3 regions of the Brevibacillus sp. FW301-21C12A genome follow, and region 2 is predicted to be linked to each of the others. Evidence: a T-box and tRNA genes for the amino acid it is inferred to sense, from the RefSeq annotation. Region 2 holds a T-box; the other regions hold tRNA genes.
What was found. The T-box of region 2 lies ahead of argS (arginine--tRNA ligase). A T-box ahead of a tRNA ligase gene usually reads a tRNA of that ligase, here a tRNA-Arg.

Region 1 (10,329 bases), on a different contig from region 2:
CACAAGACGACCAGGCTGACCCGAAACAAGGGGTAGCCGTCGCCCAAATGTTGATTTCCAACCCTGATGTGGTAGGTGTCGTCGGCCACGCAACAACTGGTGCCTCGATTACTGCCGCTGCCCAATACGATCAAGAAAAGCTCGTGATGGTATCTCCATCCGCAACAGGTTCTGACCTGACTGAGCAAGGCAAAAAGATCGTACACCGCATCTGTGCGCGTGATGACCAGCAAGGCTCCAAGGCAGCCATCTACGCGAAAAACCAGCTCGGTGTAAAATCGGCGTTCATCATGCACGACAAGGCTGCTTACGGCCAAGGTCTTGCGGAAGAAGTGAAAAAGCAGTTTGAAGCAGACGGCGTGCAAATCGTCGGCTTCGAAGGCGTAACCGCAGGCGAGAAAGATTACAGCGCGGTCATCAACCAGATCGTGTCGAAAAATCCGGAAATGATCTACTTCGGCGGCTACTACTCCGATGCTGGTATCATCGTCAAGCAGGCGCGCGAAAAAGGCTTCAAAGGCATCTTCATGGGTGGAGACGGCTACGACTCCGCTGACCTGGTGAAAATCGCCGGCGCTGAAAATGCGAACAACGTCGTCTTCACCTCGACTGTCGGTGACGTAGGCGCTACAGAAGAAGGCAAGAAATGGATCGAAGACTTCGAAAAATCGACTGGCAACAAAGTGGGGATCTTCACATCTTTCGGTTATGATTCCATGGGCGTAATGCTCAACGGTCTGGAAGAAGCGATCAAAGCGAACGGCGGCAAAAAGCCAACCCGTGAGCAAGTGCTGGAAGCCGTGCACAAAACAAAAGACTACAAAGGCAAATTCGTAAACGTGACCTTCAACGAAAAAGGCGACAACGAGTTCGCGTCCGTCTACGTGTACAAATACGAAGACGGGAAAAAAGTTTACATCGGCGAAGCGAAGTAATCGGTCGGTAGGAACGAGCCGTTTGGGACATACTACGTTTGGCACGAAGACCAGCTAGAAGGAGGCATTCGCATGTCAAACAATCGCAATACGAAAAACGGCGGCAATCAAGGGCACAGCAGCAAGACCCAGGATACCCAGAAGCAAAAGTCCGAACGAGATCGCAACCTGAACAAGCAAGACCCGCAATAAGCGAAAAGCAAAAAGCCCACCCAAGCGAGCTTGACGCTCCTGGGTGGGCTTTTGCGATCTTACCAGATTCCTTGCTTGCTCGGCAGCCGTTTTTCCGGGTGGCCGTAGCCTTGGTGCTTGCGGCTTCTCAGATTTTTCGCCTGCGATTCGCGAATTTTGGCGACGAACTCGCTCGTGCTCATTTTGGTAAAGTCCATAGGGCACCTCCATCTTCCACGCTGTTTGGCTTGACGCCTTTTTAGGATGGCCCTTTTTGCTCGTGCGCAATCGGGAGCGTAATTTTTACAGTCGTGCCCTCATTGCGTTTGCTGGCGATTTCCAGGTGGCCTCCGTGGTCTTTGATGATTTTGCTGCTAATCATCAGGCCCAGGCCGGTTCCGTTTTCCTTTGTAGTGAAAAAAGGATCGCCCAGCTTCGGAATCAGCTCTTCCGGTATTCCGCAGCCGTTGTCCGCGATCGTAATCAGTACCTCCTGATCGGCCTTTGCGCTGGTGGCAAGCATGATCTCGCCGTGTCCGTCAATCGCTTCGAGCGCATTTTTGACGATGTTGATAAACACTTGCTTCAACTGGTTTTCTTCGCCGGAAATAACGGGGGCATACTCAAAAGACGTGTGAATCGGAATGTTTTTCAGGTTCGATTCCGATGCCAGCAAGGTCAAGACGTTTTCCAGCAAGGAGACAAGGGAAAGCGACTTGATCTGGACGTTGTGCGGCTTGGAAAGCACGAGCAGCTCGCTGACGATGAAGTTGATCCGGTCCAGCTCCGAGAGCATGATGTCCGCGTACATTTGTTGCTCGCTCAGCGTCGGCTTCAAAAGCTGGATAAAGCCTTTCAGCGAAGTGAGCGGATTGCGAATCTCGTGCGCGATGCCCGCGGCCAGCTCGCCGATCACCGAGAGCTTCTCGGCCTGGCGGAGCAGCAGCTCGTTGTTGCGGCGCTCGGTAATGTCGCGGGACACGATGATAAAGCCGTCGCACTCGCCGCAGTCGGTCAAAATCGGCGCGCCTTTTGCCTCCAGAACGATCCAGTCGCCATGCGCGCTCCGGTAGCGAAATTCGCAGGTGCGAGGCTCCAGCGTCCGGACCAGATCGTGAAATTGCTCGCGGACACGCTCGACGTCTTCCGGGTGAACGCATTGGAAGCACATTGGCCCGGCGTGCTGGCTCGTCCCTGTGACCCGCTCATAGGAAGGCGAGAGGTGCACGATCTCGCCATGCTTGTCGGTAATCAAAATCAAATCGTCGGTATGCTCGGCAATGATTTTGCTTTCCTTTTTGATGCGGGACAAAGCCGCCTCGGAAACTTTGCGTTCCGTGACGTTGCGGGACACAAACATGATGTTTTTGACGGTCCCGTCTTCCTGGACCATGGGAATGCCGCGCGTCTCGAAGGAGATCCACGCGCCGTTTTTATGCCGGGAACGAAGCTCGAGGAAGACGGGCTGTTTGGTTTGGAAAATTTCCCGCTGTTTGGCCAGGAGCAGAGGGAAGTCTTCGGGATGAGTGATTTCCAGGCTGCCCGGAGAGACGAGCTCGGCAGGCGAGTAGCCGAGCTGCTGCTCGATGGATGGAGAGACGTATATCCGCTGCAGCGTCTCGTCGAAAATCGTCACAAGGTCCTGGGTATGGTCAATCAACAGCCGATACTTGGTTTCGGTCTGGCGCAGCGCTTTTTCGATCCGCTTGCGGTCGGAGATATCGCGCGTGACGCAGGAGGCCGCGATAATGGTGCCATTTTCGTCCCGGATGGGGGTTGCGGACAGCGTAACTTCTACGAGTGTCCCGTCTTTGCGCTTTCGCACCGTCTCGTAGTTGGTCAAATGAACGCCCATGCTCCTGACGGCGTCAAACAGTTGTCTCGTTTCGTTGACGAGCTCGTCCGGGATAAAACAGTACGGAGAAGCGTCAAGCTCCTCCAGCGACCACCCGTAATATTGCTCAAACGCTTGATTGACCAGCACGATGCGGTTGTCCATGTTGCTGATGGAGATGGCATCTGTCGTATAGTGAAAAAACGCTTTCAAAATCTGGTCGGGAAAGAGGAGACTCGTCATCTGGCGCGGAACATGCTTCTTTTTCCACGTAAACGTGGGCTTTAGCTGATCTGTCATAAATATCCTGCCTTGCGGTTCAATTATTTGGATAGTCGTGTCGAGATAGTATTCGTGTTGTTGACGGTGTTTTCCTATCGCCAAAATTAGAATATAGTGGGATTGGCTGGTACTTTATCGTTGGTAAACGGTTGAAGGTTCAAAAGCGCCGAAAAAATAGGCTATAATGTAGGGAGCAAAAACTGGCGGGGGTGTATGCATGAGCACGGGGTTTATCATCGTTCTTGTCCTGACGTTTGTTCTTATCATCGGGGCCACGATTTTGGTTACGAATAAAGCTTATTCCCGGAAACCGGAGCAGATTGATCCGCTGCCGGGGAAAGACGCGGCGAGCAAAGAGCTGGATCAGTAGAGCGGAAAAAATCAAGCCTGCGGCGAGGATGGCGCTGCGCAGGCTTTTTTGGCGCGAAAAACAGGGCTGTAAACAGAAAAAAGACTGGAATGCATCCAGTCTTTTTCGTATGGTACGCCTGAAGGGAATCGAACCCCCGCACATGGTTCCGGAGACCATTGCTCTATCCACTGAGCTACAGGCGTGCAATATAATGGGTGACACTAATTAATTATAAGTCATCCACGGGGAAAAATGCAAACGAAAAACGAGATTTTGTGTGATTTTTTTTCATGAGTGTGAACAGGAAGCAATCTCAATTTTTTGTGTACGCTCTTCAAAAATTGGCAGGAAAATTGCAAGAGAGAACGAATATAATGAAAATTAAAGAGACATTCGCAAGAAGCAGTGGGAAGGGGGCGAGCTTCATGAACATGGGATTGGGTTTGTATCAGGAACAGACGCTGAAACTTGTGATGACGCCGGAGTTGCGTCAGGCCATTACTATATTGCAATACTCTGCTGTTGATCTGATCTCCTATTTGCAGGATCAGGCCAACGAAAATCCTGTATTTGACCTGGAAGTGGCAGCGGAAGTGGCTACGGCAAAAGCAGAAAAGCCGGCGCCGGAAATCGACTGGAAGGAAATCGTCGGAAACCGCGCGACAGGCGATTATTCTCCGGCAAAAAATGAAAGCACTTACAACCCGCTGGATTACGTGCAGCAAGGCAACGAAAACTTGTATGAGCATCTGGAGCGGCAGCTTGGCTATGTAAAAGGCTTCTCGCCTCTGCAAAAGCGAATCGCACTGTTTTTGATCGGAAATTTGGACGAAAAAGGCTATCTGGAAATTACGCTGGAGGAAGCGAGCCGCAATCTCGGGGTAGACGTGCCGGAGATTGAGGATGTGCTGTCGGTGTTGCAGCATTTTGATCCGGTAGGCGTGGCGGCGCGTAGTCTGGAGGAATGTTTGCTCTTGCAGTTGGAGCACCTGGCCCTCGACGACGAAAAGATCGTCCTGGTCGTGCGCAACCATCTGCAAGACCTCGCCGACAACCGCTACCAGCGCATTGCCGACAAAGTGGGCTGCACGCCGCAGGAAGTGCAGACGATGGCGGATTTGGTCCGCACGCTGAATCCAAGGCCCGGCGCCCAGTTTTCCCAGGCGGAGACGAGATACGTCATCCCGGACGTGACGGTGGAAAAGGTCGGGAGCGAGTACGTCGTGCTCGTCAACGATGTGGCGGCGCCGCGTTTGAAAATCAACAGCTTTTATGAGAAAATGCTTAGTCAGCAAAAAAGCCAGGAAGAGGCGAAGCAGTTTATCCACGACAAGCTTAACGCTGCGATGTGGCTGGCGAAAAGCCTGGAACAGCGCCGTCTGACGCTGATGCGCGTCACCCAGGCGATCGTGGACATGCAGCGCGACTTTTTCGACCGCGGCATCCATTACTTGAAGCCGATGACGCAAAAGGAGATCGCCGAGCGGGTCGGCTTGCACGAATCGACGATCAGCCGTGCGACCAGCAACAAATACGTGCAGACTCCGCGGGGCATTTTTGAGCTGAAATACTTCTTTACTTCCGCGCTCACCACTTCCAGCGGGTCTGCGACATCCTCGGAGAGCGTCAAACGCAGAATCAAGGCGTTGATTGAGCAGGAGGATCGCAAGGCGCCGCTGTCTGACCAGAAGCTGGGGGAAATGCTGCTTGCGGAAGGAATCGAAATTTCTCGCCGCACGGTCGCCAAGTACCGCGAAGAAATGCTGATCCCGTCCTCTGCAAAACGAAAGAGGTTTTAAACGACAATGAACAACAAGCAGCTTGAGGTCGTCCTGTACGGACGGAAAAAATGCCATTTGTGCGACGATGTGGAGCTTGCCATCCGCAGTCTGGCGGAGGAGTTTCCGTTGCAACTGCACATCGTGGACATTGAGAGCGACGCACAGCTTCACGAAGAAATGATGCTGGTGATTCCGGTAGTGGCGATCGACGGAGAAGTAGTGTTCCGTTCGATTACGCATGTAGTGACGATCGAGGAGCTGCGGGCTGAGTTTCGGAAGCGCCAGTTGACCAGTTGAATGGAAGAAAAGCTCCCCCTGCCAAGATTGGGCTAGGGGGAGCTTGCATGTTTTTCGCCGATATGCTACATTCAAGGTGTAGCAAGTGATCTTTTTTTTGCACCAATCGGGACAAAAAATGTATATACAGGGACAAAAAACGTCCCGATCAATTTTACAGCCAAGGATGTAAGCACATGCGACGATTACTGGAACTGCAGCAAAAGCTGCTGCCTGATCTGACTCAGGTCTTGCGCGAGAGGTATATGCTGCTCCGGTCGATCTACCACTTGCAGCCGATCGGACGCAGAGGGCTTGCGCAAGCGATGAATACGACAGAGCGTATTTTGCGGGCGGAAGTCGAGCTGTTGAAGGAGACAGGGCTGTTGACGGTTACCGCCGCAGGGATGCACCTGAGCGGAGAGGGGCAGCAGGTGCTGGATGACATGGAGCCGCTCGTAGGCGAACTGTTTGGCCTTACAGACTTGGCAGAAGGTCTGCAAAAGAAGCTCGGCATCCCGGAAGTGATCGTGGTGCAGGGCGACGCAGACCAGTCGCCGTGGGTCAAGGATGAGCTGGGGCGCGTAGGAGCGAGAGTGCTGAAGCAGGTCGTTCAGGAGGGAGATATTGTCGCCGTGACAGGCGGCACCTCCATCGCAAGCGTAGCCAACCACTTGACGCCTTCCGCTTCGTTCAAAAATGTGCAGTTTGTGCCCGCACGCGGCGGCCTGGGCGAGAGAGTGGAGCTGCAAGCCAACTCGCTTGCCGCTGCCATGGCTGCAAAGACTGGCGCTACTTACCGGCTGCTTCACGTGCCGGATCGCCTGCATCCGGAAGCCTTGCAGACGCTGCTCAAGGAGCCGCAGGTGCAAGATGTGCTCTCGCTTTTGCGGGATACGCGCATCGTGCTGCACGGCATCGGCGACGCCCTCGCAATGGCTCGCCGCCGCAATTATTCGGAAGAGGAGCTCGCTGATTTGGCAGAAGCCGGGGCGGTGTCTGAGTCCTTCGGCTACTACTTTAATGAAGCGGGCGAAATCGTCCACCGGATGCCGACGATCGGGCTGCAACTGGAGGAAGTGCACAAAGCTGAAACGGTACTCTCCATAGCGGGGGGCGAAAGCAAGGCAAAAGCGATTCTTTCCTTTGCCAAACAATCGTGTCAGAATGTACTCATTACGGATGAAGGGGCTGCAAGAGCCTTGTTGTCCGCACGATTGTAACGGAAGGAAGCTGATCGTATGTCTATGGCGCAGGTTATGCCCATCCTGGCGATGATTGCAGGAATTGTGCTCAGTTTGTCACTCGGTTTTCCGATTGCGCTGGGGATTGTTTTTGCGATCCTGGTCACACTGGTTAGTGTGAGCAAACTGGGCTATTCCTTGAAGCAGCAATTCTCGTTTGGCTGGGAAGGCGTCAAGAAGACGAAGCCGGTTCTCATGATCCTCTTCTTGGTGGGCGTGTTGATTCCGCTTTTGATGATGGGAGGAACCATACCCGCGATCATTTACTACGGGTTGTCCATCGTCAACGTCGACTATTTGTTTGTTCTCTCCTTTTTGCTGACAGGAGCGGTCAGTTATCTGCTGGGGACCTCTGTTGGCACCTTGAGTACCATCGGCCTGTCGCTGATGGGGATTGCCCATGCGGCAGGCATTTCGCCAGCGATTGTCGGTGGCGCGTTGATCTCCGGAGCGATGGTGGGAGAGCGGTTTTCGCCGATTTCCAGCAGCCGGCTGCTCGTCCTGTCCAATGTCGGAATGACAGAAGAACAGGACAGGCGAACCAGGCGTCCTGCCATGCTCGCGACAGGCATATGCGCCGTGCTGTTTCTCCTCATGGATCTGTTTCGCACACAGACCGGTTCCGGCGAGATGATTTCGTTGTATCAAGGGCTGTTGTCCAGCCACTTTTCGCTAAATGGGTTGCTCATGCTGCCGCTGATTGTCCTGATCGGGTCTTTCGCCCTGCGAGTAAAGGCCGTGACCGCGCTTTTGTACGGAATCGTGGTCAGCGCCGTCATGGTGGGCATTCACGGACAGCTTGACGCCAAGACGTTTTTTTCCGCCATGCTGTACGGATACGAGCTGCACTCGGGCACACCGCTCGATCAGCTTGTGCACGGCGGCGGGATGGTTGCCATTTTGAACGTTCTGCTGCTGATTGTCCTGGCAGGCTTTTTGAACGGCATTTTGAACCAGGCCAACATACTTACTCCGATTGTCGACAAATTGATGGGCAATACGAAAAATCCGACCGTACTGGTAGCAAAAGCGGCAGCGTTGTCACTTTTGGTCGTCATTATCAGTTGCAACCAGACCATTCCGATTCTGGTGCTTGGCTCGACGCTTCTCGAGCGGTTCTCGCAATGGACCGGCGGACGCGAGCTGCTGGGCAAAACGATGCTGGACTCCACGGTTGTCATGCCTGTGCTGATCCCGTGGAACGGCCTGTCGATGGTGATGGCTTTGACGCTCGGCGTTCCTACTGTACAGACGTTGCCCTTCGTGTTTTTCAGCATTGTATTGCCGATTGTCACGATTCTCTCCACCCGAGGCTTTTCGCCGGAAGGTGGGTTTATAGCCACAAAGAATAAAGCTAGCTAACGAGCAGGAGGTTTTTTCTCATGGTAAAAGTAGGGATTAACGGTTTTGGACGAATTGGTCGCAACGTGTTCCGCGCAGCACTCAGCAATCCGAATGTAGAAATCGTAGCCGTAAACGATTTGACTGACGCGCAAACGCTCGCTCATCTGCTCAAATACGATTCCGTGCACGGTGTGCTGGACCTGCCTGTAGAAGCGGGCGAAAACACGCTGATCGTGGGCGGAAAAGAAATCAAGGTTCTCGCTGAACGCGATCCTGCCCAACTGAAATGGGCCGACTACGGAGTAGAGATCGTCGTTGAGTCTACAGGCCGATTCACCAAGCGCGAAGATGCGGCGAAGCACCTGGAGGGCGGAGCGAAAAAAGTCATCATTTCTGCTCCTGCTACGAATGAAGACATTACGATCGTCATGGGCGTAAACGAGGACAAATACGATCCGGCGAAGCACACCGTCATCTCCAACGCGTCCTGCACAACCAACTGCCTGGCGCCGTTTGCCAAAGTGCTGAACGACAAGTTCGGAATCGTGCGCGGTCTGATGACCACCGTGCATTCCTACACCAACGACCAGCAAATTCTCGACCTGCCGCACAAAGACTTGCGCCGTGCCCGCGCTGCTGCGGAAAACATTATCCCTACCTCCACAGGGGCAGCAAAAGCAGTGGCACTCGTGCTGCCTGAGCTGAAAGGCAAGCTGAACGGCTTCGCGATGCGCGTACCGACTCCAAACGTGTCGGTTGTCGACCTGGTAGCCGAGCTGAAAACCGATGTTACGGTAGAAGAGATCAACAACGCGCTGAAGGAAGCGGCAGAGGGTCCGATGAAAAACATCCTGGGCTACTCCGAAGCTCCGCTCGTCTCTTCCGACTACAACGGCAACCCGGCGTCCTCCACAATCGATGCGCTGTCCACGATGGTCCTGGAAGGAAACATGGTGAAAGTCGTTTCCTGGTACGATAACGAGTGGGGTTATTCCAATCGTGTCGTAGACTTGTGTCATTTTGTTGCACAGCGCGGCTTGTAACACGTAAAATAGAACTGTTGTGAAAAAGGGAGAGCAATCTCCCTTTTCCCATATGTTTTTTCCGAATAAAAAGCCAATGATTTGGGAGGATCGTTCATGAACAAGAAATCTATCCGCGATGTTGAGCTGGCAGGCAAGCGCGTATTTTGCCGTGTCGACTTTAACGTGCCGATGCAGGACGGGAAAATTACCGATGATACTCGCATTCGCGCTGCTGTGCCAACTATCCGTTTCCTGATGGAAAAAGGGGCCAAAGTAATTCTGGCAAGCCATTTTGGCCGTCCGAAGGGGCAAGTAGTGGAAGAGATGCGTCTTACTCCTGTCGCTTCCCACCTGTCTTCGCTTTTGGACAAGGAAGTGCGCAAGCTGGATGATTCCATAGGGGCAGACGTAGAAGCGGCAGTCGGGCGCATGGAAAACGGAGACGTGATCCTGCTCGAAAACGTGCGCTTCCATGCGGGAGAAGAAAAGAACGATCCGGAACTGGCAAAAAGCTTTGCGGCGCTGGCCGATCTGTTTGTCAATGACGCTTTTGGGGCAGCACACCGGGCACACGCTTCCACAGCGGGAATTGCCCAATACATACCGGCTGTAGCGGGGCTGTTGATGGAAAAGGAAATTCGCTTCCTGGGCGGAGCCTTGTCCAAGCCAGAGCGTCCATTTACGGCAATCGTCGGCGGCGCAAAAGTAAAAGATAAAATTGCTGTGATTGAGAACTTGTTGACCAAGGTTGACCACTTGATTATCGGCGGCGGCATGGCAAATACATTCCTCAAGGCACAAGGCTATGGCATCGGCGCATCGCTGTGCGAGGATGACAAGCTCGATCTGGCTCGTAGCTTGATGGAGCAGGCAAAAGAGCGCGGCGTCGAGCTTTTGATGCCAGTCGACGTCGTTGTGGCAGACCGCTTTGCGGCTGACGCGGAGAAAAAAGTCGTTTCCATCGATGCGATTCCGGATGGCTGGATGGCGCTCGATATCGGGCCAAAAACAGTGGAACAATACCGTAGCGTGATTGTCGAGTCCAAAACGGTCGTTTGGAACGGACCGATGGGCGTGTTTGAAAT
Region 2 (10,329 bases):
TCCAGATCGGTCACGTTTTGCCCAATCAGCTCGGCTTTCGGGATGCCGCACAAGTTTTCGCTCGCCTTGTTCAGCCACAGTGTGGTTCCTTGCGCATCCGATATAAAAATGCCGTCCGCAAGCGAGTTCAATATGTCGATGAACCGATCTACAGACGACAAGGCCAAAATCTCCGCATCTTTTTCCACGCTTGATACGCTCCCCTCATTTTTGACCTGATTGTACAGGAAGTGACTGCCGATTGTATAGTGAGTCGGATTTGAAAAAACGCGAGTCGATTTCGATTCACCTGAAAAGAGTGCGTTTCTCTCCCTTTCGACTCAAAAGTGATTCTACTTCGATTCGTCAGAAAAGACGTAGTTTCGGCAATTTTCGCTACCATCCAGCTTTTTGGGTGTTGGCACAGGACTTGCTACTGTTAGGGGGACGTAAGCGACTTTGCTCAATAAACAAGAGAGATAAGGAATGGCATGCGATGCTAGCGAAACTGGTGACGCGCGAACAAGCGACGGAATGTGTACGAGACGGTGTCCGGCTGATGTACGGCGGTTTCGGAACGATCGGCTCCCCGGCTCTTTTGATCGACACGATTTTGGAAAAAGGGGTGCGCGACCTGACCTTGATCGGAATCGACGCGGGGTATCCGCAGGTCGGGATCGGCAAGCTGATTAGCCACGGGCGGGTGAGGAAGCTGATGACGACGCATATCGGCTCCAATCCGGAAGCTGGTCAACAGATGATGGACGGACGGCTCCAGGTCACGTTTTGTCCCCAAGGAATTTTTGCGGAAAAAATTCGCGCAGGGGGCGTAGGCATTCCCGGCATTGTTGTCGATGCGCAAATGTGGGGAGAAGCGACAGAAGGAGGGGAAGCGGTGGTTTTTGGGGGGAAGCCGTGCTGGATGGAACCGGCGCTGACGGCCGATGTAGGCATCGTCTATGCGAAACAGGCGGACACGTACGGCAATCTCATCTACGACAAGTCGGCGAGAAACTTGAATCCGCTGGTGGCGATGGCTGCTGACATCACCATTGCCGAAGTGGAGGAGATCGTTCCGGCAGGAGAGCTGGACCCGGAAAAAATCGTGACACCCGGCATTTTTGTCGATTACATGGTGAATCGCAGCGGCGGGGGGAACGGCTGATGCGACTGACGATGGATCAGCGAAACATGATCGCGCGGCGCGCCGCCAAGGAAATCGAACCGGGGATGGCCGTCAATCTGGGGATCGGGATACCGGAGCTGGTCGCGGACTTTATCCCGCACGAATGGCACGTGATGTTTCATTCCGTGAACGGCATTCTCGGGGTAGGCCCCACGCCAATCAAGGGCGAAGAAGACCAGCATATCTCCAATGCGGGGGGAGCGCCCGTTACCGTAGTTCCGGGCGCTTCTTACTTCGACAGCACGATTGCCTACGGCATGATTCGGCGCAAGAAGCTCGATGTCGCTTTTATCGGGGCCTTGCAGGTCAATCGCAGGGGAGATTTGGCGAACTGGATCGTCCCTGGCTCGCGCGTTCACGGCATCGGCGGTGGAGCCGAGCTGGCCTATTACGCCAAAAAGGTGATCGTCCTGATGAGCCATGTGACGCGGACAGGCGAGCCGAAAATCCGCAGGGAGTGTACGTTTCCACTGACCGCGAAGCGCTGTGTCGACCTGATCGTCACAGAGCGGGCGGTTATCGAGGTCACGCCGCAGGGGCTGATGCTGACAGAGGTCATGTATCCGTACTCCTTGCAGGATGTCATTTACCATACCGGAGCGCCGTTGTTGATTTCAGAACATTTGCAAATGGTGGAGTAATGAAAAATTTTTCTGCACAAAGATAAGGGGGCTTACCAACATGAAAAAATCACTCAAAGCCGTTGCAGGCGTATTGTTCTCGCTGTCGCTTCTCGTAGCAGGATGTAGCCAGGGGGCTTCGACGAACGATGGCGGGGGACAGGCAGGCGCAGCCAGCGGAAATGCGTCCGCGATGACGAAGGAGCCAGGCGTGTTCGTCTTTGCCGCTTCCGGCGAGTACCAGCCGTTCAGCTATTTCAAGGATGGGCAGCTTACCGGGTTTGACATCGAAATCGGCAACGAGATCGCCAAACGGCTGAATTTGCAGCCAAAGCCCGTCACCTCGCCGTTTTCCGGGATTATCGCGGGGGTCAAGGAAGGGCGCTACGATGCGGCGATTGCCAGTCACGCGATTACGGAAGAGCGCAAGCAGCAAATTGATTTCGCCGATCCGTACTACTTGTCCGGCGGCCAACTGTTCACTCGTCCCGACGGCACGACTTCCACACTGGAAGAGCTGAAGGGCAAGGAAGTCGCAGTCGCCTTGGGCACTACGCATGAAAAAATGGCGCGGGAGTACACCGACAACATCAAGACGTACGACAGCGACGTCACGGCCCTGCGCGCGCTGGAGCAAGGCAAGCATGACGTGGTCATTACGGACAGTGTGGTCGGCGAGATCGCGATTGCCCAAGGCTTGAAAATCAAGAAAAGCGGCGCGCCGTTGTCTGAGGTTCAACACGGAATCGCCGTGCGCAAAGGCAATAGCGAGCTGTTGAACAAAATCAACGAGGTGCTGAAGCAAATGCACGAAGACGGCACGTATCTGAAGCTGAGCGAAAAGTACTTCAATCGCGACATCAGCAAGAACGAATAAGGTTGACGTTTGTGTAAGGCCGCCTGTCATCCGCGCAAGGAAAGCGGCGGGTGACAGGGACATTTTATCAGCGAGGGGTGGCATCGAGTGCCCAGTATTGCCCATTTGACAGAAGAGTTTTTCCGCACATTGCCGTTTTTTTGGAAGCCGCTGCTCTTGACGTTTGAGCTGACGATCGCTTCCGTCATCGCAGGGTCGATCATCGGGCTGTTCGTCGCCCTGTTGAAAGTCTCCAAGTTCAAGCTCGGGCAAATTGTTGCCAACGTCTATATTATGGTCATTCGCGGAACGCCTTTGATCGTGCAAATTTTTGTCCTCTATTTCGGTTTTTACAAGGTGATTGATCTCGGTCAATTTTGGTCAGCGGCTTTAGCCTTGGCGATCCACAGCGGGGCGTACATCGCGGAAATTTTCCGCGGGTCCATCCAGTCGATCGACAAGGGACAGATGGAGGCAGGCTTGTCGCTCGGGATGTCTACCGGCCAGACGATGCGCCGGATCATTTTGCCGCAGGCGATGAAGCGCTCCATTCCGCCGCTCGGCAACCAGTTTATTTTGTCGCTGAAGGAGTCGTCGCTGGCTGCTTTCATCGCGATGGATGAGCTGTTCTCGCTGGCGCGCCGCCTGTCTGCGGAAACCTTTGATGAGATGACGTACTTTTTGATCGTGGCCCTGTACTATTTGGTGATTGTCATGATCTTTACGTATATCGTCCATGTGATGGAAAAGCGGTTGGCCAAAGGTGACGTATAGAAGAGGGGAGGGAGAACGATGGAAGACAAGCAAGTCATGATCCGCGTGCAAAATTTGAAAAAAAGCTTCGGCGCCGTGGAGGTGCTGAGAGACGTGACGCTACAGGTGAAAAAGGGCGAAGTCGTCGTGCTGATCGGGGCGAGCGGCTCGGGAAAAAGCACGCTGATTCGCTGCATCAATTTTTTGGAGATCAAGGACGGCGGCGAGATTTTCATCGAAGGCAAGAGCATCGATCCGAAAAAGGACGACTTGACGAAGGTGCGGCAAAAGGTCGGCATGGTGTTCCAGCACTTTAATCTGTTCCCGCACAAAACGGTTTTGGAAAACATCATGGAAGCGCCGCTGATCGCGAAAAGGGCGGACAAGGAGCAAACGAGGCAGGAAGCGCTGCAACTGTTGCAGAAGGTAGGCTTGTCCGAAAAAGCAAACGTCTATCCATCCTCGCTGTCAGGCGGACAAAAACAGCGGGTAGCGATCGCCCGTTCGCTGGCGATGAAGCCGGAGATCATGCTGTTCGACGAACCGACCTCCGCGCTCGACCCGGAGCTGGTCGGCGAAGTGCTGGAGACGATGAAGCAGCTCGCCCAGGACGGGATGACGATGATTATTGTGACGCATGAAATGGGCTTCGCCAAAGAAGTGGCGGACTGGGTCGCGTTCATGAACCAGGGCAAGATCGTGGAGATGGCCCGCCCGGCAGACATGTTCAACAATCCGCAGGAAGAGCGGACGCGCGAATTTTTGAACCGGGTCTTGTAACGAGGGCAAAACGAAAGGGAGCGTAACGATGAGAGAGGTAGTCATTGTCGCCGGCGTGCGCAGCGCGGTCGGCGCATTCGGCAAAAGCTTGCGCGACGTCCCGGCAACGGAGCTGGGACGGCAAGTGCTGGAAGGGCTGATGGAAAAGGCGGCTTTTCCCAAGCAGGAAGTGAACGAAGTGATTTTCGGCAACGGCTACGTGCACGGAGGCGGGCTGAACGCGGCGCGCATCAGCTCGCAGTTGGCCGGATTTCCCCGCCATGTGTACGGGCACATCATCATCAAGGCGTGCGGCTCGGGCTTGAAAGCGATTGGCAGCGGCGCTTTGGCGATCATGGCCGGGCAAGAGGACGTGGTGGTTGCGGGTGGCGTGGAGAGCATGAGCAACGTGCCGTATTTGGTGAAAAACCGCTGGGGCAGCAAGTTCGGCAACTTGACGATGGAAGATGCGCTTTTGTCTGACGGCTTGATCTGTTCCTTGGAAGGCGAGCACATGGGCAACACGGCTGAACGGCTTGCGCAGCAGTACGGCATTTCCCGCGAGGAACAGGACCGCTTCGCCTACGACAGCCACAAAAAGGCGGCGACTGCCATAGCCGCAGGCAAGTTTGCCAGCGAGATCGTGCCGATTGCCATCCATGAGCGCAAAGGAGTGCGGGTGTTCGATCAGGACGAGTCGGTCCGCCACGAAATTAGCCTCGAAGACTTGGCGAAGCTGAAAAGCGTGTTCCAAAAAGACGGAACGATCACGGCAGGCAATGCGTGTCCGATGAATGACGGCGCAGCCGCAGTGTTGATGATGTCTCGCGAAAAAGCGGAGGAAGCGGGGCTTATGCCGCTGGTCAAAATCAAGGCGTTTGCCAGCGCGGGAGTCGAGCCGGGCGTGATGGGGATCGGGCCTGTGCCGGCCACCCAAAAAGCGCTGCAAAAAGCAGGGCTGACGCTGGACGACATCGGGCTGATCGAGCTGAACGAGGCGTTTGCCGCGCAAACGTTGGCGGTGATGAAAGGGCTGGAGCTGGACCCGGCCAAGGTGAATGTCAACGGCGGCGCGATCGCGCTCGGCCACCCGGTCGGTGCCACCGGCGCGAAGCTGACCGTCAGCCTGATGAACGAAATGGTGCGCAGCCGCGTCAAGTACGGCATGGTGACGCTTTGCATGGCAGGGGGAATGGGCCTGTCTGTCATTTATGAAAACTTGACGCTGTCCTCGTAAGTTTTTCGGCGGACAAAGAACAGCACAGGAAAAGCCCCGTCAGAGGGCCACGTCGATCTCGGCTCGTGGCGGTCTGGCGGGGCTTTCTTTTGCTGGTGATCCGGGGCGACGTCTTGGGGCGGAGCGGAGCCATTTGCGCTTTGCGCACAAGCGACCGGAAAGCAGGCGGATGGTTCCGGTGCACGTTTTCGTTCGCACGCCGTCAGTCCGCGAGCATGACAGAAGGAGTCGCCGTCCGCACGAACACGAGCGCATCAAACGCTTTTGCCGGGACCATTTGCAGCGTGTACATGTTCTCGATGCTCGCGTACCAGCCGCTAAACACGTCGCCGATGGCGCTGATCGGCTGCGGACGATTCAGATAGGCGTAAAAATCGGCATCCTGCCGCGTTTTGGCGAAGTCCAGGAAGCCGTCCGGCAGGTTGGTGCGCGCGAACAGCACGGCGAGGCGGTGATCCCCGGCGTTTTTGACAGCAAACAGCTTGCGTTCGTCGGTAGTGGCGTCCTTGGCCAGAAAGGCGCTTTCATAAAATTCGCTGCCGATTGCGTAATACTGGTCGCCGAGCGCTTTCGCCAAATACGCCCCCATGCAGGTTGCAACGCCCGTGGTCGTGGACGTCTTTTCAATGTGCCCGTTGTGTCCGGTAATGAACAGGCGCTCGCGGCCGTAATGTTTCTTTTCCAACGCGAGAATCCACATGACGCGCTCCGCCATGTAGCGATCGCGGGCGCTGCCGTAGTTGACGTTCGTTCCGTGCAGGATCGCGTTTTGTCTGATCGACTCGGCAAAGGCTAACGCCAGCTCGTAGTCTTTTTCGGAGCTTTTGGCGGTGTAGGCGGCTTTGTTTGCTTTCATCCGGCCGAGCAAGCTCTGGATGTGGGGAAGCCCTTCCTTGGCCGGCTGTTGTTCGGACAGCGTTTGATCGGTCAAAGCTGCCAAAGCTTTTTCATAGGTTGCGGCGAGGGGCGGATCGACTTTTTGCAAATAGGCGAACAGCGCTTGTTTGTTCTGGTCGTAGCGCTGCATGTCAAAGCCGTAAAAGCGGATGCGGTCGCGGTCAGCGCGCTGTTCGTTGTACGCGCGCATCCAGGACAACAGCGCTGCCATCTCCTCGGTGTTGTAGATCGCAAAGCCGAGCGCTTTTGCCGCCTCTTGCGCTGTCCCGCTTCCGCCGGATATGTAGGCGTCGACCTTCTGGCCGCCGCCGAAGTCGCCTTCGATGGCGAAGGCGCGGTAGCCGTGCTTTTCTACCAGTTGCCGAAACACGTCCAGCTTGAGCGTCGTAAATTGTTTGTTGCCGTGGGTCGCTTCGCCAAAGCCGATAACCGTTTTTTGGGGCAACTCCATTTTCGATACGGGAACGACATGCTTGTTCATAGACGATGGCAGTGCGCTTGCCGCCTTCGCCTCGAAGCCTGTCAATACGCTCAGCACGAGCAGCAAGCTTGTGGCGAGCAAAAGAAATTTTTTCATCGTTTACCGTCTCGCTTTCTGTAGCAGGTCGCCTGTTTGCGACCAGGTGTGAACAGCGGGATGTGTTTGTTGCCGAGTGGAGCCAAGGCGTTCCTGCGGGGGAGCCGCTATCTTAAGCCGGGGTGTCAAACGGAAGGAATCTGCCCGTTGCCCGTATTTGCCACATCCTTCTTGCTTTCCTCTCCTATTATGGCACAGGCTGGAAAAAAGGGCACGAAACAAATGAGTCAACTACCCGCGAGGCGCTTTTCATCCAAAAGCAAAAGCCGGGGCCACCTTTTGCCAAGGCAGGCTTCCGGCTTTTGGGTCAGATCATGCGTCAAAGAACGGCGCTTCCTACATTTCCTCTGGCGCTGCCAGTCCGAGCAGGCGCAGCCCTTCTTTCAACACGGCCACCACCGCTGCCACGAGCTGGAGGCGGGAAGCTTTCACGTCTTCTTCTTCCGCGAGAATGCGGACGTTGGCGTAGAATTTGTTGAACGACTGCGCGAGGTCGATGACGTACTTGCCGATTTGCGACGGGTCGAAGTTGTCGCTGGCCCGTTCGATCACCTCAGGGAAGCCGTTCAGCAAGGTGATGACCGCCCATGCTTCCTTGCTGTCCAAAGCGCCTGGTACGAGGCTCGCTGTCGTTTGCGGCTGGTAGTTGCCTTTGCGCAGAAGCGAGCAGGCGCGGGCGTGCGTGTATTGCACGTAAGGTCCGGTTTCGCCCTCGAAGGTGAGCATTTCTTCCCAGGAGAAGTTGATGTCGTTCAGGCGGTAGTTTTTCAGGTCGTGGAAAATGACAGCGCCGACCCCAACCTGGCGGGCAACTTCTTCCTTGTTCGCGAGCGTCGGGTTTTTCTCCTCGATCACTTTTTGCACGTCGGCAATCGCTTGTGCCAATACTTCCTCCAGCAAAACGACTTTTCCTTTGCGGGTGGACATTTTCTTGCCGTCCTTGAGCATCATGCCGAACGGGATGTGGTGCATGTCGGCGGACCAGGCGTAGCCCATTTTTTCCAGTACCTTGTACAGTTGCTGGAAGTGGAGACGCTGCTCGTTTCCGACGACGTAGAGCGCTTTGGCGAAGTCGTACGTCTCGTGGCGGTACAGGGCGGCAGCCAGATCGCGCGTCGCGTACAGCGTCGCACCGTCCGATTTTTTAATCAGGCACGGCGGCATGTTGTACTCGTCGAGGTTGACGACCAAGGCGCCGTCCGATTCGGTCAGCAGTCCTTTTTCTTCCAGCAAGGTGACGACGCGATCCATCTTGTCGTTGTAGAAAGCTTCGCCGTGCGTGGAGTCGAAGGAGACGTTCATCAACTCGTAAATTTTCATGAACTCCTTGAGCGATTCGTCGCGGAACCATTTCCACAGATGCTGTGCTTCTGCGTCGCCGTCCTCCAGCTTTTTGAACCATTCGCGGCCCTGGTCTTCCAGAGTCGGGTCTTTTTCCGCTTCTTCGTGGAAGCGCACGTACAGGCTGAGCAGCTCCTTGATTGGCTCGGCTTTTACTTTTTCCTCGTCTCCCCACAGACGGTAGGCGACGATCAGTTTGCCGAACTGCGTGCCCCAGTCGCCCAAATGGTTGATGCGCACAGGCTGGTAACCGCGTTTTTCCATGATGTTCGCAATCGCGTTTCCGATCACGGTAGAGCGCAGATGGCCCATGGAAAACGGCTTGGCGATGTTCGGCGAGGACAGGTCGATTGGCACTTTGCGGCCCTGGCCTACCTGGCTGCTGCCGTAGGCGCTGCCTTGCTCAAGGATCGTTCCGATCACTTGCGCCGCCACATTTTCCTGATCGAGAAACAGGTTGACGTAAGGGCCGACCGCTTGGGCAGAGCGCAGTGGCGCTCCTTCGATTTTTTCGGCAAGCTCTGTGGCGATCATCGGTGGCGCTTTGCGGAGCGCTTTTGCGAGCTGGAAGCAAGGGAAGGCGATATCTCCCATCGCAGGGTTTGGCGGCGTTTCCAGCATGCCGTAAACTGTTTCTGTTGGGAAGGTGTCCACACCGAGAGAGGTGAGGGCAGCGGCGATTTTTTCCGCGACTTGGTGCTTGTAGCTCATTGTGATTCTCCTTTCAAAATGGGAAAAAGCTTAAGGGACGCAAAAGAAAACAAAAAAACCTCCGCGTCTCCTGGATAAAAGAGACGAGAGGTTGTGCTCCCGCGGTGCCACTCTTGTTGTTTTCGCCTGCATGCGTGCATCAGGCAAAAACCGCTTTGTGCTGCTGTAACGGGCAGGCCCGGCAAAACCCTACGCGATCCGGGCGCGATTTGCTTCGCCGGATGTTCAGGCCGCATCTCCGAGGGGCGCTTCCTCGCGTGGTTCGGCATCGGGCTTCCACCATCCCCGACTCGCTACAGCCTCATTCCAGGAGTACTTTCCTCATCAACGATTCGCTTGTTTCTCTAGCATTATAGCCGTTTTTGGTGCCAGGATGCAACTTACTCTTCGGCTTTTTTCAAAATCTTGTCGAGCTCGGCGAAATATTGCTTCGTCAGCTTTTCTTTTTCTTCCGCGCTCATAGTTTCCGCGTTCATCCACTGCTGCTTGTAAAGCTCCAGTTGCTCCACCATCGCCAGCTCGGCCGCCGCCTCCTCGTCCAGATCGTAGTTTTCGGATGGATCAAACGGAATGAGCCGATTGTCGTTGCCGCTGCGCAGGTAGGGGGAGCGCCAGTTTTCCGGGAAGCGGTACGGCTGCTCGCCGAACATCAGTCCCAGGACGTCATCGGAGTCAATCGGCAGGAAGTGATCGTAGTTGTCCCTGCGGCCCCCTTCCGACAGGTTGATATGGGACAAAAAGTAGCGCAAATAATGTTCTCCTGTTTCGGTATGCTTTACGATGGAGTAGCTTTCAAATTCGGAGCTTTCCAGTTCTTTTATCGTTTCTATACAGGACAGAAATTCGTCCTTTTCACGCGCGAGCAGAGCGTCCATTGTCGATCGTTCCTTTCATCGGTTTGGGTAGCCTCATGATAGCAAAAGCGTTTCGCTCTGACAATGAAGGCAGAGCGGTCAAGTGCCATCCTGTTGAAAAAAGTTAACTAACGATGCTTCTCACAAAAAGCCCGTAGCTGGATCAATGGCGGCGAGAAGGCAACGGTCGCGCCTGCGGCAGCAGAAAAAGTCGCGCAAGCCTTTTGGAAAACGATGGTGGGGGAAGAAGCCGACGTTTACGAGCGCCAGGCGACAGAGGTTTATGCGGATGAGCATTGGCGCAACAGAACGTGGATGAACGTCAGCGACCAGCGGATGGAAAACGGCAAGCCTGTCCCGTATGACGTCCTGACCGTCCAGGTGGACAAGCGTGAGCGCGTCGCCTTTTACGGCAGGCGGTCTGGCTGCGATCGCACTGTCCATGACATGAAAAAAGAGGCTATCCCTTCAAGCCAAGGCAAGGGGGATAGCCTCTTCCTGTCATTTACTTAGCAGTCGTCGTTCGAACACCCGACAATGACCAGCAGGATAAACAGTA
Region 3 (10,329 bases), on a different contig from region 2:
ACCGACTACGACATGGAAGAAACGTTGTGCTCGACCATGATGGTGCAACGCGCCGAGCAAGTCTACGTATTGGGGGACGCCTCCAAGATCGGCCAAACGCAATTTTTCCGCATTTGCGGCTGGGCGGATGTCAGCGCGGTCGTCTGTGACCAGCCGATGCCGGATGAATGGCTCTCGTCGGGCATGCAAACCACATGGATAAGCGAACATCCGCGAAGGAGAGACTTCCCATGCTGATCGACTACCATCTTCATCTGGAAGAAGGGCCTTATTCGTTGCGTTGGCTCGAGCGTACCAATGCGGCTCTCGACTACTTTTACCCGTTGACTGAACCTCGACATACCCGCGCCTGGCTGCAGGACAGTCTGGCGCGATTAAATAACCGTTTGTCTCTGGGCGCATACGATCCGTCCTGGCTCGATCTGTATTTGCGGGAGGCGCTGCACAAAGGCTTGAAGGAAGTGGGGATTGTCGATCATTTATACCGCTTTCGCGAAGCCCGTCCGTACTTTGAGCAGTTTATGGAGCTTGGCGACACTGATTTGGGCCGTTTGCAGCGCACCTGGCTCAATCAAGTGTGTACCGAGAGCCTCGGCGACTTTTGCGCCGCCATCGAGGCAGCAAAGCCGCGCTGGGCGGCAAGCGGCGTGGAGCTGCGGCTGGGGATCGAAGCGGATTACTTCGTCGGCGGGGAAGCGGAATTGCAGTGCTTGCTGACAGGCGCTTCGTGGGATTATGTAATCGGCTCTGTCCATTTTTTGCACGGATGGGGCTTCGACAATCCCGAGACGCGCCATCTGTTTGAGCAGCATGACCTGAAGCAGCTATACGCGGACTTTTTCCACACGGTCGAATGCATGGTCAAAAGCGGGCTGTTCGACTTTGTCGCCCATCTGGACAATCTGAAAGTGTTCTCCTATCGCCCTGCGGAGTCGGAGCTTGTTTCGTATTACTACAGAATCGCCGCCGCTTTGAAAGAAACGGATACGGCGACCGAGATCAACGCGGGGCTGTATTACCGCTATCCCGTACAGGAGATGTGCCCCAGCCCGGCTTTTCTGGACGTTCTCGTGGCCCATGGCGTTCCGCTGACGCTCTCGTCGGATGCGCATTTTCCCGACGATATCGGGAGGTATGTGGCGGCGAATTTGGAGACGATTCGTGCGCTTGGGGTGGCGGAGGTTGCTACTTTTTCTGGTCGTCAACGGGTTATGAAGGCGATTCGGTAGAGCCGGTTAGCCGGTTGTAGGTGCTGGGTGGAGCGGGGGCCTGGCTGTTGCTGTGATTGTTTGGCCAGATTGGATTGGCGGTTTGTGTGGGCTGGATAGGGGAAGTAGTTTGATTTGGGCAGGTGTATTTTTTGATGCCAAAAGCCTTGGGATTCGGGGATTCCAAGGTTTTTGGCGTTGGCGGTGATTTCGCTTTTGGAACCTTCCCGTGATCTGGCGCCCAACCAAGTACAATTGCTATGCGCATGGCGATAAATCGTAACCGGGAAGGTGTTGGTAGCGCCTTGATGTTTTTGGTTGTGGTGGCGTGTGGTGTAATCGTGTTGCAGTAGGCTGCGAAGATGGCCGCTGGATTTGCCAAAAAGTAGTCGGGTGCATATAATAAGAAGGTGGGTGAAGCGTCAGCCGAATGCTTTTGCCACGCCACTAACGATATATGTCCCCGTAGCTCAGCAGGATAGAGCAACGGTTTCCTAAACTGTAGGTCGGAGGTTCGAATCCTCTCGGGGACGCCATACATGAAAAAGCCTTGAGCTATCAAGGCTTTTTCTATTTTTATGGGGCGATTGAAAATCAGCAGTTTATGTTTTGAAATGAGGTTTACTGTGGTTTCAATCGGCATGAAACTGTTGGTGTAATTGTCCAACGAGGTGTCGAATTTATCATTTGGAGGAGAAATGATGATTAGAGTAGTTACCTGTACGGGGATTTGAAAACGATAATATTGTTCCGTCAATGCTAAGTCTAGAGGATCGTATAGTTTTTCTGGTGCGCAAAAACATTGGACATGAAGAAATGTACTTCGATAAGCTTGTGAAATACAATGTACTTTCAAATGAGTTTGACGAGTGGTTTTTTACGAAGCCAGTTGGTGTTGCAAGTAATCATTAGTGGAACTCATTTTATGTACTATGCCTCAACAGAATGGGACCATAATGATGTATGCATAGTGATATTAATAAAGTGATATTAATAATTTGTGAATAACATTTAGAAAAATCAATTTTCTGCAAGTATAGTCGTTTATCCAACACTAACGAGATTTTATATAAGTTTATTATTATATAATTTTATTGCTTCACAAAATACAATATGTTATATTTTGCCTTGTAAAAAATTACATTTTTAGAAGGGTTGTACAAAATGAAAAAATTCCTTTCTGCATTCCTTGCTTTTTCTATGCTTGCGCTTGCTGTCACACCAGTTTCAGCAAGCAAAAGTCAAACAGCAATAACAAGCGAAACACAAGTTCAGGCCGAAGCGTACAAGGGTGTCAAGCACTTGAACGAAGAGTCCGACGAGTCTTTAATTAAGTTGAACGAAAGAACAGAAGATATTGGCGTAAATCAATCTGAAAGTAAAAACGAACTAAGAAGAGGAGGAGTCATAAGCACAGTTGCTAGGATTATCCTGTATTCAAAACGTATAAAATTCATATTAAAAAATGGAGATGAACTTTTCTTTGACCAAGAAGATCCAGATAAAGCGGGTGAGGCTCTAAAAGAGTACTATCTGGACAATGGCACTTTTGATAGAGGAGACATTCGTGATCGAGGAGAAGGATTACCAAAATCTTCGGCTATCATTAGGTTTTATGATTTACCGAATAGATCAGAACAAGTGTACTTAGCCTATGGGGACGTAACTATGGGAATGCTGCACATTGTTACGAGACACTTCCCAGAGTACTGGTCGACATTTAGTACATATCAAAAGGCAAAAAATTCATTTTTTAATCCGGGTTGTGAACGCTCACCAAAATGTTGACCACTTTGCTCATCATAAAGTTACCCACCTGACAGTTTGAGCACACGTCATCATTTTCACACCTAATTGCAAATGTTTTTACTGAGCCAAGGATCGTCAAGGGCTTGCGTAGCAAGGGGTTTACCCTTTATCCTTGACGATCCTTGGTGCAGGAAATAAAATGCTACTTTGTGTGAAAAAAAGCATCGTAGGTGGTCAACTCGAAGATGAGCGTTTGCTCCAAAAATGGTCAACTTTTTGATTAGCATTCACACCGGGTACTGAATTCTCTTACGTTGAAGATGTTATTGAAAGCGTGATTGATTATTCGTTTAACGGGAAGGAAATGGCGAAAAACATCAATAACAAAAAAGTAATCCCATATGATGGATATCATAAAGGCAAGGTATACAGAGTCATCATGTCAGGTGAGCGTGTGGTTTCTGTATTCCCTATTAGTTATAATCAAGCGGAATAGATAACAAATCCCAACGAAAAGAAAGCCTTTATCTAGAATGGATAAGGCTTCTTTCTCACATTTCACGAAAAATATCGCGAAAATACCGTACTATAGTGTGGAATATAACGAAAAATAAGATAAGGGAGTTCCTATGAATATGATTGATATGAAGCTATACATTACTCTCCCCTCAGATAACATCGATTTTCGCTGTATCGAAAAAGTTCTTATCCCTATTCAAAACAAAACTGAAATTCAGAGAGCTATTGATCCAAGCGATAGCAATTTTATGGAAGCACTGGTGATTACGAGTCAGGGTAAACAAGTATCTGATTTCCGGTTTTGCGAAGCCAGGCTGCTCACGCAACTGATTGCATTGGTTGAGGATTACTACCTAAGTGCTGAAAAAGCAATTAGCGATAACGTTTACGGGTTAAGTGTAATCACAATTGGTTTGAGGAAAACAGGTGAAAATAAGCTGTTGTTGACAGCAACAAGAGACGGAAACAGGATTGTACAGGTTGAACTACCAGAGAAAGAATTGATAGATAATCTGTTTTCACTAGCTAAGGAATATTTCTCCTATCTTATTGAATATGGGATTTCTACGTCATTTCATGCAAAAGAACTATCCATTGTTTGCGAGTATGAAACCAGGTACAAGGATATTTACAGAAAAAGTCTTGATTAAGATTAACCCGAGTGATTTCAAGGAAGGAATCACTCGGGAGTCAAAAGTAGTCTCGTCTGCTTGACTGACATTTATATACAGATCATCTAGAATTCTAAATGCTAATGGACGAAAATACCTTTGTGGATCACTCCGTTTTTTAGCCAATTGAAAACAAAGTAACGTTCAGAAAAATCGTTTTTTTTTCTACGACAGACCAATTAACTAACAAGGATTTCCAATGCCTCTGTCGAAGTAGTAAATAGCTATTTTGATGGAGGTTTTCATATGCCCTTGCCCAAAAATCGTGTCATTCCTGAAAGGAAGATTTATTTTCGTCCGGAAATTCAGAATTGCCCTCATTGCGGTACGAAGCTTAAACGGCATCATACTGCATGGAAAAAGAATATCATTACGCTCTCCGGCGTTATCCAAGCTTGGAGCATGGCTTATGCTTGCAGAAATTCGGATTGCCTGCACCCCAAGACCTACTATAAATCTGCGGAAGCGGAACTTCTCAGCATGAAACATACTTCCTACGGTTTTGATGTGCTGGCGCTCGTCGGACAGCTTCGGTTTCAGCAACACATGACCATCGGCGAAATTACGAAAGAGTTGAATCAACGAGGGGTAGCCACGTCAGAACGCAATTCCCAAAGACTGTACGAACGTTATCTAACCTTGCTCCGCGCAAGCGTTACGGATCACATAAAACAAGCATTAAAGCAAGTGGTTACGGACCATGGCGGCATCATGATTTCCATGGATGGAGTGCAACCCGAGAAAGGAAATGAGACGCTCTACGTCATACGAGAAATTTTCAGCGGTACCATTCTGTCTGCCCAAAATCTCAAGAGTAGTTCCGCCGCAGAACTGAAAAAGCTCATCCTTCCCGTTATCGAGTTGGGCTTTCCCATCATTGGGATCGTTACGGACGGCCAGCAATCCATTCGACTGGCCATGGAATCGCTGTTGCCGGACGTACCGTACCAATACTGTCAGTACCATTACCTAAAGGATATTGCCAAGCCTGTTGTCGATTTAGACCGCAAACTCAAGACAGGGATTAAGAAAAGCCTTCGCGGGATACGCGAAATAGAGAGGAAAATCGGGAGCGACACATCTGCCGACGCTGAGGTCGCTAAGGAATACGTAGCGGCCATTCGTTCCGTGCTTCTCGAAGATGGCAATCCACCGCTTGATCTGCCGGGCATACGGGTTTATGAAAATGCAAAAGCCATTCAGGCTTCCCTCGAGCGATGCCTGGATAAAAAAGGGGCCCTCCCTACTCCGAAACTTAATCGGAATTTTCGGTAAATTACACGACTTCGAGGAGCAGTATGCTGCGGTGAAACGATGGGCGTTCCCGATTCATCGCGTTGCCGAAATCTTGAATCCAGACGTAGACAAGCGCAGTGAGACGGTTCAATTTCATATGCAACAACTGTTGAATTGGGTTGAGCAGACATACACCAGCGAAGAAGACAAACCAATGGTAGCGAATCTAACGAGCTACACGCGAGGGTTCTGGAAGGGCTTGTTTACCTGTTATGACCACTTGCATGTCCCCCGAACGAACAATGACCATGAGCGCTTCTTTCGTCAAACGAAAACCCGGCATCGACGGACGACCGGGTTACGAAGTTGGAACGAATATATTCTACGAAGCGGCGAGATGGTCGTGTTTGTCGATGATGCACTCCGTCAGAGTGATGTCTTGAGCAGACTTCAAGCTGTCGACTACCTTGCCTATCGCGATGAATGTTTTCGCTGGTCTTCTCGGTTGAGTGAAGCGACGAAACGCAGACGCTTCAGAACTAACCCTGAACTATACCTACAAAGGATAGAAGAAACTTATTGTATGTTAATTGGTCAGCCGTAGTTTTTTTTTGGAAACAAAACATCATCAAACAACGTACTAACATTAGTGAAAATCATCCCGCCCTCTTGAATCATATCCTTCATCGAGCGAATTGCGATTGTTATTGTCGATGAGCAATGTTTGCTTCTTCCTTTTCGCTCTCCAATCGACTAAGCTCCCAATCAGCAAAAGACCCACGCAAATGATTGTGACCAGTAACCAGACAGGCATAGCTAGCACCTCCGTTCTTATTAGTTCGACTCTAAAAATGTAAAAATGTTGCAGCGATGAAAAGATAAAGCAGGAGGCATGACCCATGAGACGATTAGTATGTATGGCAATGGCCGTAATGACAGCGAGCATACTTGCAATCGGCTGTTCCCCCGAGGCGAGTGTTCCCGTGCCCCCGGAGGCCAAACCGACAGACGGGCAGCAGCCAAAACCAGAGTCCCCTGTCCAAAACGAGAACAACGGAGCGGGGCAAAACGAAGCGAACAACGAGAAGCCATTGCCAGCAGAGCAGCCGGGTTTAACAGCGCAACTGATTTTAGACGACAACTTTTTAAAGCTGCTCGCAAATAACGAAATCAACGGCTTCGATATTGCGATCGGAATGAAAAAGGAAGAAGTCGTCAAGCGGTACTGCGCGGTGGTCAAGAAAGACTTCTTGGATGGCGGGCAGTATGCTGTCCTGGAAAAACTGGACGATGGCATCGTCTTTTTTGACGGGGCGGATCGCGTATATGCGATTGACTTGGAGGGCAGTCGCTTGGGGACGGCCACACTGGAAACGATTCAGCAGGGATGGGGTACGCCTGTAGATGAAGGCGAAAGCATGGTAGACGGGGAGTATCTGCTTCTGTATGAAGCGGGGGACAACTCGGTGTTTATCAGTGCGGAAAACAAGAACTCGCCGCCAGAAAAGATCAGGATCATCAACAAAAAAATGCTGGATGAGTTCCCGCAAAAATTTTAATGGCTCCCCGGTTCCGGCCCATTGTGAAAAAGCCAGTGGAGAAGGCAGACACACCGCCTTTTGCTCACTGGCTTTTTTGCGTGGGATCAAGAGGCTACGCTACACCTTACTCAACCGATCTTTTTCCAAACAAAATTTGATCGAGTCCAAACTTGGAGCTGCCGCTAATGCTGAGCGCGAGCAGGATGGCGAACAGCGCAAGCTCCAGCTCATAGCCAGCGCCGCTTTCTCCACCCATGAAGCCGGCTGCCAGCTTTGCTTTGGCAACGGCACCAATCATGACGACAGCCAGCGCGGCGGAAAAGACGCGAGTGCCAAGTCCGGCGATCAGGGCGATCCCGCCGACAACCTCCAGGAAAGCAACCAGATAGGCGATAAATGCAGGCAATCCCAGCGTGCCAAAGAATCCGGCCACGTTTTCGAGTCCCATCTGAAATTTGGCGACGCCGTGGATGGCAAACGTAAGGCCAACGACGATGCGCAAAACAAGAGCGCTCCATTCAAAACGATTTTCCATGTATGATTACCTCCGAATCAGTTTATATCAGTAACATAGTTACTTTTCGTTAGTAAGTATATATTAATTATTGTATATGTCAATACGTTATGGAAAATTTACAAACGCTGGAAAGTGCGAATTATTAGGCACAAAGTAATCATTCATTTTGATGGATTGAAGAAAGAGCGGTATACTGAAAGGAGAATGAGGTGATACGAATGAAACAGTCTTCCCTCTGTCCGAAGTTTGAAAAAGGCATGCAACTGCTGGGAAAACGATGGACAGGGTTAATCTTGTACCAGTTGCTTTCTGGACCACAGCGTTTCTGTGCGTTGGAAGGGGCCCTGCCGGTAAGCGGAAGGCTACTTTCTGAACGGCTGAAAGACCTCGAAAAAGAAGGGCTTGTGCATCGGCAAGTGTTTACAGACTCGGCGCCTGTACGGGTAGAATATTCTTTGACAGAGATGGGGAAGGCTCTGGAGCCAGTAATCAAGGGGATCGAATCATGGGCCCAGAGCTGGATTGAGCTGGACCAGACGACAGCGCAGAGTAAAGCAGAACATACATGAAAAAAAGGCTTCGCCGGGCTGTTGACGGAGCCTGTGTTGTACGTATTTCATTCCACGCAAAAACCCCTGTGGCCCAGGGGTTTTCTAATGCCTATACCATTTGAACGCGATGACGAAGCGCTTCAGCGTCCGTTTGCCCCTCCACGATCAGGTTGGAGAGAGGTTTTCACGGTTCTCTAGTTGTCTTCTTGCGACCCGTTCTGTCTCGATTTCCATTTTACAAATTCGATATGCCGCTTGATTTCGGTAAGTTCCTCTTCCGTTAACCCGTCTATGTCCAAGAAGGGAATAGGTGTTTCCCGCACAGATGCTTGCCGCCAAAATGGCGTGGGGTTATCTGTTCTTCCATGAAGGTAATCGGTCGATACGTCAAACAGGTCGGCGACTTTGGAGATCAACTGGGAATCTACGCCTTTCTTTTCGCCCGATTCAATTCGCGACAAAACTGTGTTGTGAATGCCAAGCTTTTCAGCTAATTGGATTTGTGACCACTGCTTTTGCTCGCGCAGCCATTTTATCCTTTGACCGACTATGGACATCGTGAAACCACCTTTTTCGTTTTGGCAATATCATTCTAACAATTTTCCATAACGGAAAAAACAAGATTGCTAAAACGACAAATAATGTGTTGACTTTGCTGAAATTGAAACGATATCATGTAACTATAAATATTTGCCATTTCTGCAAAGGAAGAGGGAAACTGAATATGGAACGTCTAAACCTCCCATTTATCGCAAAACGTAGGAGTGAGTGCAAGCTCACGCTGCAGGAAATGGCGGAGTCACTCGGTTTTCGCAATGCTTCCACATACTTGAAGTACGAGAAGGGAGAGTACGATTTCAAGGCAAACCATCTGCCGATTTTAGCAAAGAAGCTGAAATGTAGCCTGAATGAACTTTTTATGAGTTTGTTTTTGTTGTTTTAGCAAAGGTATATCAGATAAGGGGTGGGTGGAATTGGAAGCATGGGAGGCGAATAGGAGACAGCTTGAATTATGGAAAAAAACATTATCCTACGAAATCGAGATGATGGCGCCATACAGCGAATCGGCATGCGCAGGATTTTTGGATCGGCTCATGCGGTTTGAAACCGAGTTGGAGCAAAAGGAGCTGTTCCCGTCAGAACGGGCGCTCGTTGGCTCCAATGCCCGGCATTTTTAGAGAAGCTGCGTCATTTTTTCCGGGTTCATGAGGCAGGCAAAACCAAGCATCTCATTCGAACGAGGGGACTCTATGCCAATACGAAAAAGCCCGGTACGGCTGCTGCCAATACCGGGCATATTTATTGGGGAAAAGCAAAGCCTACAGCTTTTTGATTTCGTCCTTCAACAGCTCGGACTGCGTCCCGAAGACGACCTGCACGCTGCCCTGGCCGAGCTTCATGACTCCTGCTGCCCCCAGGTCTTTCAACCCTTTTTCATTGACGATCTTGTCGTTTTTCAGCACGAGGCGCAGGCGGGTAATGCACGCGTCGACGCTGACGATGTTTTCTTTTCCGCCGATGAGGGCGAGCACTTTTAGCGCCTTTTCCTGCGTGGAGTTGCTGCCGGAAGCTGCGCTTTCCACTACTTCATCGTCTTCGCGCCCCGGCGTTTTGATGTTGAACTTGACGATCAGGATACGGAACAGGAAGTAGTAAACGACGGCAAACGCCAGACCGATCGGAATGATCCACCATGCGTTTGTGGAGAGCGGGAAGTTCAGTCCGTAGTCAATCAGACCCGCGGAGAAGCCAAATCCGTGCTTGATGCCCATCGCGGTCACGATATACCCGGAAACCCCGGTCAAAATCGCATGCAGCACATACAGCATCGGAGCGGCGAACATGAACGCGAACTCCAACGGCTCGGTAATCCCGGTCAGGAAGGAAGCGAGCGCGGTACCGATGAACACAGAAGCGATTGCTTGGCGTTTTTCCGGCTTGGCTGAGTGAATGATGGCCAAGGCGGCCGCTGGCAACGCGAACATCATGATCGGGAAGAAGCCTGTCATGAACATGCCTGCTGATTTGTCGCCAGCGAAGAAGCGGTGCAGGTCGCCGTGTACGACTTTCCCGGTCGTGTCGGTAAAATCGCCAATCTGGAACCAGGCAATTGCGTTGAGCACGTGGTGCAGGCCGAATGGAATGAGCAAACGGTTAAAGAAGCCGAACAGACCTGCTCCAAGAGCGCCAAGGCTGACAATCCAGTTCCCCATATTGTTGAGCGCGTCCTGGATCGGACCCCAGATGATCCCGAACAACAGACCGATGATAACCATGCTAAGCGAAGTGATGATCGGTACGAATCGTTTGCCGCCGAAAAATCCGAGCCACTCCGGT

Region 1: it encodes a tRNA-Arg, which carries the amino acid that the T-box ahead of argS (arginine--tRNA ligase) is inferred to sense. The anticodon was not compared.
Region 3: it encodes a tRNA-Arg, which carries the amino acid that the T-box ahead of argS (arginine--tRNA ligase) is inferred to sense. The anticodon was not compared.

Annotation. Positions count from the first base shown of each region.
Region 1 is NZ_JBYTBG010000039.1:27,165-37,493, reverse strand. Features, by position in the region: gene AC3WQH_RS20085 (branched-chain amino acid ABC transporter substrate-binding protein) at 1-935, shown strand, start outside; gene AC3WQH_RS20080 (DUF4023 domain-containing protein) at 1,187-1,324, opposite strand; gene AC3WQH_RS20075 (PAS domain-containing sensor histidine kinase) at 1,366-3,240, opposite strand; gene AC3WQH_RS20070 (hypothetical protein) at 3,440-3,592, shown strand; tRNA gene AC3WQH_RS20065 (tRNA-Arg) at 3,703-3,777, opposite strand; gene rpoN (RNA polymerase factor sigma-54) at 4,000-5,373, shown strand; gene AC3WQH_RS20055 (glutaredoxin family protein) at 5,380-5,652, shown strand; gene AC3WQH_RS20050 (sugar-binding transcriptional regulator) at 5,829-6,854, shown strand; gene AC3WQH_RS20045 (Na+/H+ antiporter NhaC family protein) at 6,873-8,237, shown strand; gene gap (type I glyceraldehyde-3-phosphate dehydrogenase) at 8,258-9,262, shown strand; gene AC3WQH_RS20035 (phosphoglycerate kinase) at 9,359-10,329, shown strand, end outside.
Region 2 is NZ_JBYTBG010000002.1:113,826-124,154, forward strand. Features, by position in the region: gene AC3WQH_RS02125 (sigma-54 interaction domain-containing protein) at 1-188, opposite strand, end outside; gene AC3WQH_RS02130 (CoA transferase subunit A) at 476-1,144, shown strand; gene AC3WQH_RS02135 (3-oxoacid CoA-transferase subunit B) at 1,144-1,806, shown strand; gene AC3WQH_RS02140 (transporter substrate-binding domain-containing protein) at 1,847-2,662, shown strand; gene AC3WQH_RS02145 (amino acid ABC transporter permease) at 2,750-3,415, shown strand; gene AC3WQH_RS02150 (amino acid ABC transporter ATP-binding protein) at 3,434-4,174, shown strand; gene AC3WQH_RS02155 (thiolase family protein) at 4,203-5,390, shown strand; gene AC3WQH_RS02160 (erythromycin esterase family protein) at 5,593-6,864, opposite strand; gene argS (arginine--tRNA ligase) at 7,201-8,916, opposite strand; T-box leader at 8,993-9,253, opposite strand; gene AC3WQH_RS02170 (hypothetical protein) at 9,297-9,791, opposite strand; gene AC3WQH_RS02175 (hypothetical protein) at 10,005-10,283, shown strand; gene AC3WQH_RS02180 (YjcZ family sporulation protein) at 10,280-10,329, opposite strand, start outside.
Region 3 is NZ_JBYTBG010000013.1:17,052-27,380, forward strand. Features, by position in the region: gene AC3WQH_RS10550 (DeoR/GlpR family DNA-binding transcription regulator) at 1-237, shown strand, start outside; gene AC3WQH_RS10555 (histidinol phosphate phosphatase domain-containing protein) at 231-1,229, shown strand; gene AC3WQH_RS10560 (hypothetical protein) at 1,210-1,656, opposite strand; tRNA gene AC3WQH_RS10565 (tRNA-Arg) at 1,668-1,744, shown strand; gene AC3WQH_RS10570 (hypothetical protein) at 2,373-2,996, shown strand; gene AC3WQH_RS10575 (hypothetical protein) at 3,593-4,126, shown strand; gene AC3WQH_RS10580 (transposase) at 4,394-5,422, shown strand; gene AC3WQH_RS10585 (IS66 family transposase) at 5,454-5,987, shown strand; gene AC3WQH_RS10590 (hypothetical protein) at 6,283-6,942, shown strand; gene AC3WQH_RS10595 (DoxX family protein) at 7,049-7,459, opposite strand; gene AC3WQH_RS10600 (winged helix-turn-helix transcriptional regulator) at 7,660-8,010, shown strand; gene AC3WQH_RS10605 (helix-turn-helix domain-containing protein) at 8,187-8,549, opposite strand; gene AC3WQH_RS10610 (helix-turn-helix domain-containing protein) at 8,717-8,935, shown strand; gene AC3WQH_RS10615 (hypothetical protein) at 8,961-9,170, shown strand; gene nagE (N-acetylglucosamine-specific PTS transporter subunit IIBC) at 9,312-10,329, opposite strand, start outside.